One region of the Ensifer sp. 22521 genome, then DNA from elsewhere that is predicted to be linked to it. Evidence: riboswitches for the same ligand, from Rfam matches in the RefSeq annotation. Region 1 holds a riboswitch; each other region holds the start of a gene.
The links. A riboswitch is a leader RNA that binds a small molecule or an ion and turns the genes downstream of it on or off. The one in region 1 is predicted to bind thiamine pyrophosphate.
Positions count from the first base shown of each region.

Region 2: it holds a riboswitch for thiamine pyrophosphate, as region 1 does, so the genes downstream of both, thiC (phosphomethylpyrimidine synthase ThiC) here and thiD (bifunctional hydroxymethylpyrimidine kinase/phosphomethylpyrimidine kinase) in region 1, are expected to answer to the same signal.
Region 3: it holds a riboswitch for thiamine pyrophosphate, as region 1 does, so the genes downstream of both, thiB (thiamine ABC transporter substrate binding subunit) here and thiD (bifunctional hydroxymethylpyrimidine kinase/phosphomethylpyrimidine kinase) in region 1, are expected to answer to the same signal.
Region 4: it holds a riboswitch for thiamine pyrophosphate, as region 1 does, so the genes downstream of both, thiO (glycine oxidase ThiO) here and thiD (bifunctional hydroxymethylpyrimidine kinase/phosphomethylpyrimidine kinase) in region 1, are expected to answer to the same signal.

Region 1 is NZ_JBQENM010000014.1:17,412-19,606, forward strand. It holds TPP riboswitch at 612-714, shown strand; gene thiD (bifunctional hydroxymethylpyrimidine kinase/phosphomethylpyrimidine kinase) at 961-1,770, shown strand; gene ACTJKE_RS21715 (glycosyltransferase family 4 protein) at 1,927-2,195, opposite strand, start outside.
Region 2 is NZ_JBQENM010000003.1:49,616-51,810, reverse strand. It holds gene thiC (phosphomethylpyrimidine synthase ThiC) at 1-1,328, opposite strand, end outside; TPP riboswitch at 1,419-1,547, opposite strand; gene ACTJKE_RS04355 (sigma-54-dependent transcriptional regulator) at 1,642-2,195, opposite strand, start outside.
Region 3 is NZ_JBQENM010000002.1:196,257-198,451, reverse strand. It holds gene ACTJKE_RS03010 (thiamine diphosphokinase) at 1-106, opposite strand, end outside; gene ACTJKE_RS03005 (GNAT family N-acetyltransferase) at 191-676, opposite strand; TPP riboswitch at 822-940, shown strand; gene thiB (thiamine ABC transporter substrate binding subunit) at 990-2,018, shown strand; gene thiP (thiamine/thiamine pyrophosphate ABC transporter permease ThiP) at 2,026-2,195, shown strand, end outside.
Region 4 is NZ_JBQENM010000003.1:197,261-199,455, reverse strand. It holds gene thiO (glycine oxidase ThiO) at 1-879, opposite strand, end outside; TPP riboswitch at 1,040-1,160, opposite strand; gene bioB (biotin synthase BioB) at 1,573-2,195, shown strand, end outside.

The sequences.
Region 1 (2,195 bases):
GACGATTACGTTGCCGCGCCACGTCACGAATTGGGTGGGAGAGGCCATGCGATAAAGACGATCATGCGCTGGACAGGCGCGAGGGGCCGAACGGCGAGGTATCGGCTAGCCGGCGATCGCGGCCCCGACGGATGGCACCTCATTCTGCTGGCCAGACACTGAAGTGTTGCAGGTTGTACTCGCAATGGCGCACCGCGATATTCTGTCTGTCACACGCGAACTGCGCGCAGCCGAAGCGGCCTTGGCCCGAGAAAGTGCAAGTCTCAAAAGCATTGCGGTGACATTGATGCGATGAGGCGCCTTACATCTATCGTTCTGCTTGGAAGGCGCGTCGCCACTGAGTGAAACGCAGTGCTGCCGACCAAATCACTCCGGGATTGCATAGGCTCGCGTTCGAAATCCCCTTGCCTTAACGGCCTTCAGGTGGATAGTCTGCCAAGGTCTGTGAAGTCGAACGCTCAGACGGAAGGCTCCTTATGCTCTCGAGGCAAAAGGGGCCTTTTTGCTGGTTGTTTCCTTTCAGGTCCTCCGTCTTCCGCATCGAGCCGACGCATATACGGGCCTGCTAAACTCAAGCAATTGACATCCCCTGTCACGCTCCCATAGCATTCATGCCTGCCGAGGGGCGCACCTGACGGTGCTGAGATGGCGGTGAGCCAGACCCTTGAACCTGATCCGGATCATACCGGCGTAGGAACGGCAAGGGCCTCTCTGGCACCCCCGCGTCTCCGCCGTTCATCTGGATCTCCGTGATTTTGGTTTCGGGAGATCGTTGGTGCCAATACGCTGTTCAGAATGTAGCGACGAAGAACTGCAGGGAGCGAGGCGACCGACCCATCGGCTCAATCTATCTTCCAGGTTGCCCGGAAGACCTGCCTCAGTTTGCGCGTGTTTGAGCCGGTGGCTTGAGCGCGCTTTCGCCATCATTGGACCCGGTTCTACATTTCAGCGGAGCCAGGCATGACCACTATCGCCGTCACTATTGCGGGCTCGGATTCCGGTGGTGGTGCCGGCATCCAGGCGGATCTGAAGACGTTTTCGGCGCTCGGCGTCTATGGTGCCAGCGTGATCACGGCCATCACCGCGCAAAACACCCGCGGGGTCACGGCCGTCGAGGATATCTCTCCGGCTGTTGTCACAGCTCAGATCGATGCGGTGTTTTCGGATCTCGCCGTTGGCGCGGTGAAGATCGGCATGGTGTCCCGTCAGGAGACAATTGCGGCGATCGCGTCCGGTCAGAAGCGATACGGGCATTTGGCTGTCATCGATCCGGTCATGGTCGCTACTTCAGGTGACGTATTGTTGCGTCCGGATGCGATCGCGACGCTCAAGGAGGAGTTGCTGCCGCTTGGCCTCATCGTGACGCCCAACCTGCCCGAAGCGGCGCTGTTGACGGGCCGCGCGATTGCCGAGAACGAGACGGAAATGGCCCGCCAAGCGGAGATGCTCCTGAAGCTTGGTGCGCGCGCCGTGCTAATGAAAGGCGGGCATGCCAAGGGAGATGAAGCTGTTGATATCCTCTTCAACGGGGATACCCCCTTGCGCTTGTCGCGCCCGCGGGTCGAGACGAGGAACGATCATGGTACTGGCTGCACGCTATCTGCCGCGATCGCGGCTGGTCTCGCCCGTCGCCTCACGCTCGAGGAAGCGGTTGTAGCCGCCAAGACCTATCTGCATGACGCGCTTGTTGCCGGAGCAGCGCTCAAAATCGGGCAGGGGCGGGGACCGGTTCATCACTTCCATCGATGGTGGGCACCGAACGGCGATTAATTCCATTCCGGCGCTTGGCGCCGGTTCCACCGTTCAAGTTGACCTTTAAAAAACCAGGACATCCCATTGCCCGATAAGCAATGGAATGTCCGTCGAGTCGGGAATTCGGTCGCTTGTAAATGCGATGTGAGAGACGAGGACAGAGCGCTTTTCGGTTCAGGCCACAGCGGCGCTGGGGTGCACCGGCTGCTCCTCCTTGAGCAGTTTCCGGTAGAGCGCGACATGTTCGCGGCCGCAGTCGACATGGCTTATCGGGCGCCTGAGCGTTGCCCTGAGGTTGTCCCATGACCTTGGCGTGCTCAGCACGTCTATAAGGCGATCGGCAAGGTCTTGTGCGCTGCCGGTCCGGAAATGATAGCCGTCCAGCCGGTCGCGGACTTTTTCGGCCATGCCGCCGATGTCGGAGCAAATAATCGGCCGGCCAT
Region 2 (2,195 bases), on a different contig from region 1:
GTCGTCAGCGGGCCGAGCGTGTAGAACGGCGCCTCGCCGCAGACGGCAAGCTGCTTGTCCATGTTCTCCTTGATCTTGTGCATCGGCACGTGGCCGGGGCCTTCGATCATCACCTGACAATCCTTGGCCCAGGCGATCTTCGTAAGTTCGCCGAGCGTTTCCAGTTCGGCGAATTGCGCGGCGTCGTTGGCGTCGGCGATCGAGCCAGGGCGCAGGCCGTCGCCGAGCGAGAAGGAGACGTCATAGGCGCGGCAGATGTCGCAGATCTCCTCGAAATGCTCGTAGAGGAAGCTTTCCTTGTGGTGATGCAGACACCACTTGGCCATGATCGAGCCGCCGCGGGAGACGATGCCGGTGACGCGATCGACGGTGAGCGGGATGTAGTGCAGGCGTACGCCAGCATGGATGGTGAAATAGTCGACGCCCTGTTCGGCCTGCTCGATCAGCGTGTCGCGATAGACTTCCCAGGTGAGGTCCTCGGCAATGCCGTTGACCTTTTCCAGCGCCTGGTAGAGCGGCACGGTCCCGATCGGAACCGGCGAATTGCGGATGATCCATTCGCGGATGTTGTGGATGTTGCGGCCGGTCGAAAGGTCCATAACCGTATCGGCGCCCCAGCGGGTCGCCCAGACCATTTTTTCGACCTCTTCGGCCATCGACGAGGTGACGGCGGAGTTGCCGATATTGGCGTTGATCTTCACCAGGAAGTTCCGCCCGATGATCATCGGTTCGGATTCCGGATGGTTAATGTTGGCGGGCAGGATGGCCCGGCCGCTGGCGATTTCCTGGCGGACGAATTCGGGCGTCACATGATCGGGAACGTGTGCGCCGAAGCTTTCGCCGTCACGAACCTTCGCGCGTGCCGCATCGCGACCGAGGTTTTCACGGATCGCCACGAACTCCATCTCCGGCGTGATGATGCCGGCGCGGGCGTAGGCAAGCTGCGTTACCGCCTTGCCAGCAGTCGCCTTGAGCGGCGCGTGCTGGAACGGGAAGGTCGGCGTCAGCCGATCGCCGCTCGCAAAGCCATTGTCCTCCGGCCGCACGATCCGTCCCTCGTAGGTTTCCACGTCGCCGCGTCCGACGATCCAGTTGCGGCGAAGCCGCGGCAGGCCCGCCTCGATGCTGATCTCGGCGTCATCGGCGGTATAGGCGCCGGAGGAATCGTAGACGGTAACCGGCGGCTCGCCGGAGGTCGGGTGCAGCGCGATCTCGCGCATCGGCACGCGGATATCCGGGTGGAGGATGCCCGGCTTATGGATCTTGCGCGAGGCCGGAAGCGGGCCTTGGGTGACCGAGAGGGGGGTAGGCTTTGTGGCAATATTCATGACGAGGCTCCAAGTTTGCGATTGGAGACCCAGTTCTGATGCCGGAAGGATGAAAGACGCTCCGCCAGATGCTGGACGCACGGAATCCTGGCTTCGATATCTGCACCGTCCCTACGCCAGTATGAACTGGATCAGGTTCAACGGGTCACTGCGCCACAGCCGGCAAGCCGGCCATCCAGCAGAATCTCAGCCCCTTGCGGGACCCCCCTGGTGAATGCCTAAGAGATAGCCATCGAACGGCACAGGTCGTCAAGCGCGAATTCGTCGGTCGGCGAAGATGCAATTTTAGAGTGTATTTGGCCGCTGACGAGAGCTAGCTGCCGGATTTTTCCGGAATGCCGCGCTCCGCATAGTCGGCTCGGTTGATGCCGTGACGCTGGAGCTTGTCGTAGAAGGTCTTGCGCGGAATGCCGAGCGCTTCGATCGTCGCCTTGACGTCGCCGCGCTGGGCGCGAAGCGCCTCCTTCAGGATTTCCGCTTCGTAGCGTTCGAGCCGTTCCGGCAGGGCGAAACCAGACTGTTCAACGACTGCAATGGGCTGCCCCAGCGGGCCTTCGACCCCAAGTGCGACCCGTTCGGCAAAATGCGAGAGTTCGCGCACATTGCCGGGCCAGGCATGGGTCATCAGGTGTTGCTGCACTGCCGGCGAGATGTGAGGCACGTCGCGCTTGAAGCGCTCCGCCGCCCGCGTCAGGAAGTGCGAAAAGAGCAGCGGGATATCATCGCGGCGCTCGCGCAGCGGCGGGATCGACAGCGTCACGACATTCAACCGGAAGTAAAGATCCTCGCGAAAGTCGCCGCGCTGGGCCGGGTCGCCGAGGTCGATCTTGGCGGCGGCGATGACGCGGATATCGACGGGACGCACCT
Region 3 (2,195 bases), on a different contig from region 1:
TGCCGCCGTCAGCGGCAACGAAGCGGCTGCCGCTGAGCTGCTCTGTCAGCCGGCTGGTCACCGAGAGGGCGCCGCCAAGCAATATGGTGAAGGTCGATCGAGCCATGGCAATGCCCATAGCGCAAAGGATCGCGGAAGGAAAACGAAGAAAACCGCAAACCGCTGCGATCGCAGCAATTTGCCGAAGCCGTCAGTGTCCTTCCGGCACCGGTTCCGGGAATAGCATGCCGGCATAGATCCCGGGTGTTGAATCGGGAATTTCGATCGCGCCGGCCACGCGCTCGTAGAACTTCGCCGGGCCGACGCCACCGATGACCGCATAGCCGTAGCCCGCCTCGCGCATCGCCGTCAGGCTTGCAAGCAGCAGCGCCTCGCCGATGCCCTGCCCACGCATACCTTCATCGACGCCGGTTGGGCCGAAGAAGCCGAGCGCTGTCACGTCGTGGCAGGCAAAGCCGACGATCTTTTCGTCGTGCACCGCGACGTGCATGCGTGTCGGGGTCGAGGAGAAGGCAGCTTCCGCTTCGCCTGCCCAGCCGGCGCCAAACGTCTTTTCGATCCAGGAGACCACCAGACGGCGTTCCGGCGCCATGGCGCGACGGATGCTGATGCCTGAACCAAGCCGCGACTGGGGCTCTGCCGGAAGGGCATAAAGGCGAACTAGCATATCTGGCATGGGATTTCCTCCTTGCGGCCAAGCGTGATGGTGTCATAGCGCAGTTGCCGGTTGGCGAAAACGCCCGACAGAAAATGGGCTCGCCCCATGCGTCGCCCATTCCAAACACCGCTTGCCATGAAGCCGCCGCAGCGGTAAATCTCTTGCCGCTCTAACGGGGTGCCTCCCGACCGCATGGCGGCCGGAGGCTGAGAGGCGTCAAAACGCCAACCCGCGGAACCTGATCCGGCTCATACCGGCGGAGGGATTAGACGCGATCGCACCGATACGCCCTTTTCCCGTGCAACAACGAACTTTGGGAGAGGTGCTTCGCATGTCCAATTCATCACAGCTCAAAATACTTAGCCGGCTAGCGCTGGCCGCAAGCGCAAGCCTTGTTTTCACCGGTTATGCCGCCGCTGCCGACAAGACGCTGACCGTCTACACCTATGAAAGCTTCATCACCGAATGGGGGCCGGGCGCCAAGGTGGCGGAAGCCTTCGAAAAGACCTGCGAATGCAAGGTCAACTATGTCGGTGTTGCCGATGGCGTCGAACTCTTGACGCGCCTAAAGCTCGAGGGTGCTGCCTCGAAGGCCGACATCGTGCTCGGTCTCGACACCAACCTCGTGGCGGAAGCAAAGGCAACGGGCTTCTTCGCACCGCATGGCATCGAAGCGAAGGACCTGAAGGTGCCCGGCAACTTCTCCGACGACACCTTCCTGCCCTATGACTACGGCCATTTCGCCGTCGTCTACGACACCGAGACCCTGAAGACACCGCCGAAGAGCCTCAAGGAACTGGTCGAAGGCGACGCGTCGCAGAAGATCGTCATCGAGGACCCGCGCACCTCGACGCCGGGCCTCGGATTGCTGCTTTGGGTCAAGGCGGTCTATGGCGACGAGGCGGGTGCTGCCTGGGCGAAGCTCAAGGACCGTGTTCTGACCGTCACCCCCGGCTGGTCGGAAGCCTATGGCCTCTTCACCAAGGGCGAAGCGCCGATGGTGCTCTCCTACACCACCTCGCCCGCCTACCACATGGTCGCTGAGAACACCGAGCGCTACCAGGCGGCCACCTTCTCGGAAGGTCACTACATCCAGATCGAAGTCGCCGGCATGACCAAGAGTGCCAAGGAGCCGGAACTGGCAAAGCAGTTCCTCGCGTTCATGACCGGTCCGGAATTCCAGTCGATCATTCCGACAACCAACTGGATGATGCCGGTCGCAGCAACCAAGGAGCCGCTGCCGGACGCCTTCAACAAGCTGGTCAACCCGGAGAAGACCTTCCTGCTGCCATCGGAAGAGGTCGCGAAGAACCGCAAGGCCTGGATCGACGAGTGGCTTGCTGCCATGAGCAAGAACTGAGGCCGGATTGTTCGCACTTCGCGAAAACCGCATGACTGTTGTCGCCGGGGCGATTTGCCTCGGCGCCTTCCTGCTCTTCGTCGGCCTGGCGATCGCCGCCTTGCTCGCCCAAACCGGCGGCACGGACGAAGGCACTCTGTTCGACGCCTATATCTGGCGCGTCACCCGCTTCACGCT
Region 4 (2,195 bases), on a different contig from region 1:
CCCGTTGAGCGTGATGGTGTTTCCGGCGCGCATGACGCGCGGCAGATTGTCGGCAAAGGCCGGCCGGACGCCGGTGCCGGTTTCGAGAAGGCGCGCCTCGCCGAAGGCGGGGTGAAGCGCATAGGCAGCGTTCAGCAATTCCATCAGCGAACGGGCGGCAATCGGACCGCCGTCGTCGGTTTCGATCATGGTCGCGCCGCACATGAACAGACCATTGCCGCGCGGTACGATGTAGAGCGGGATGCGCGGGTGGATGAGACGGACTGGCCGCGACAATTCCACTTCGCCGGTCTGCAGATAGAGCATCTCGCCGCGCACGCCGCGCAGGCCGGCGATGGCGCCGATCCGCGAAGCGCCGCTACAGTCGGCGATCAGATCGCTGTCGCTGCTACTATCCGCCTCGCCGATGAAGGCGACGCCGTTCTCGACGAGCTTTTGCCGCAGCAAGACAAGCGCCCGGCGCGGGTCGAGATGCGCCTCGCCGGGGAAGAACAACGCCTCTCGGAAGCGACCGGCAAGCGCCGGCTCCAGTCTCGCGATCGCTTCTCCGTCGAGCCATTCGAAGTCGGACGTGCGCGAAGCGAAGCGTTTGAGTTCGCCGACGTCTCGCGGCGGAGCGACGACGAGGGTGCCGTTGCGTGACACTTCGCCCGGAAGCGCACGGTCCCACCAGTCGATGGCGCCGATGCCGCGCGTCAGCACCGTTTCCTCGGCGCTCTCGCGTTCGCACCAGGGCGCCAGCATGCCGCCGGCAAACCACGACGCCGCCCCGCCGAAGTCCGGCTGCCGCTCGGCAACGGCCACCTCGACGCCACGGCCGATCAGCTCATGTGCCAAGGTCAGCCCGACGACGCCGGTGCCTTTGATCAGGACGCGCACGGTCAATGCGCCCAGCTACGGCGAGCCGAACGTCGGTCTGAAGGAAGCAGAATCGCGATGAAGATACGCATTGCCGAGGCTCCATTGTTGGAGACCCAGTTCGGACCGGAAGAGAGGGAAGGACGCCTTGCCGAGATCTGCTCGCGCGAACGCGAATGCGGCAGCGATGTCTGCACCGTCCCTACGCCAGTATGAACTGGATCAGGTTCAACGGGTCACTGCGCCGCGGAAGTCGCCTAGCAGAATCTCAGCCCCTTGTCGGGACACCCCTGGTGAATGCTTCAAACTGAGCGGCTGGAGCGGATTTTGTCAAGGGCTGCCGGCGTGTACCTCGCGTGCGGTTCTTCGGTTGAAAATTATCTATAAAAATTGAAGAGGCATGTGTTCTTGCGGCTCGGCGGTGTCCGTAGCGGGCATCGGTCGGGAGATCTGCGGATGGTGCGAGGCGCAAGGTCCGCAAATCTGGGCATTTGGCGGCTGCTCTCATTGCCATCAGCTGATGCCGCCAAGGCGGAGAGTTGCGGCATTTGCCCTTCTCGCCGCATCCGTTGAATCATATGAAAGCACGCTATGATTGAAGTAGCAGAGTGCGCTCTCCTTTTGGGTGGTTGCTTGATGCGGTGCCCGTGAAAATTATAGATAATAATGGATTCTATCTATTTTGCTTTGCCGCAAACAGGGAAGTGAACGAACATGCTGGATACAAACAGATCGACCGAGCCGACCTCGGGAGCCACCAAACCCGCCAAAACCGGTTGGAATCTGGCCGACGCGCAAAAAATCTATAATTTGCCGTTCAACGACCTTCTGTATCGTGCGCAGTCCGTTCACCGCGCCCAGTTCGACCCCAATGCCATCCAGATGAGCCGCCTGCTCTCGATCAAGACCGGCGGCTGTGCCGAAGACTGCGGCTATTGCAGCCAGTCGGCGCACTACCCGACGGGGCTGAAAGCGTCGAAACTGATGGAAGTCGAACGGGTTCTTGCAGAGGCACGGAAAGCGAGGGATGGCGGCGCGACGCGCTATTGCATGGGCGCCGCCTGGCGCAGCCCGAAGGAGCGCGACATGGAGGCGATCGTCGCCATGGTCCGCGGCGTCCGGTCGCTCGGCATAGAGACCTGCATGACGCTTGGCATGCTGACGCCGGAACAATCCGGGCGGCTCGCAGATGCCGGGCTCGATTACTACAACCACAATGTCGATACGTCGGAGCGCTTCTACGGCGAGATCATCACCACCCGCAGCTTTGCCGACCGGCTGGAAACGTTGGCAAACGTCCGCGAGGCCGGCATCAAGGTCTGCGCCGGCGGCATTCT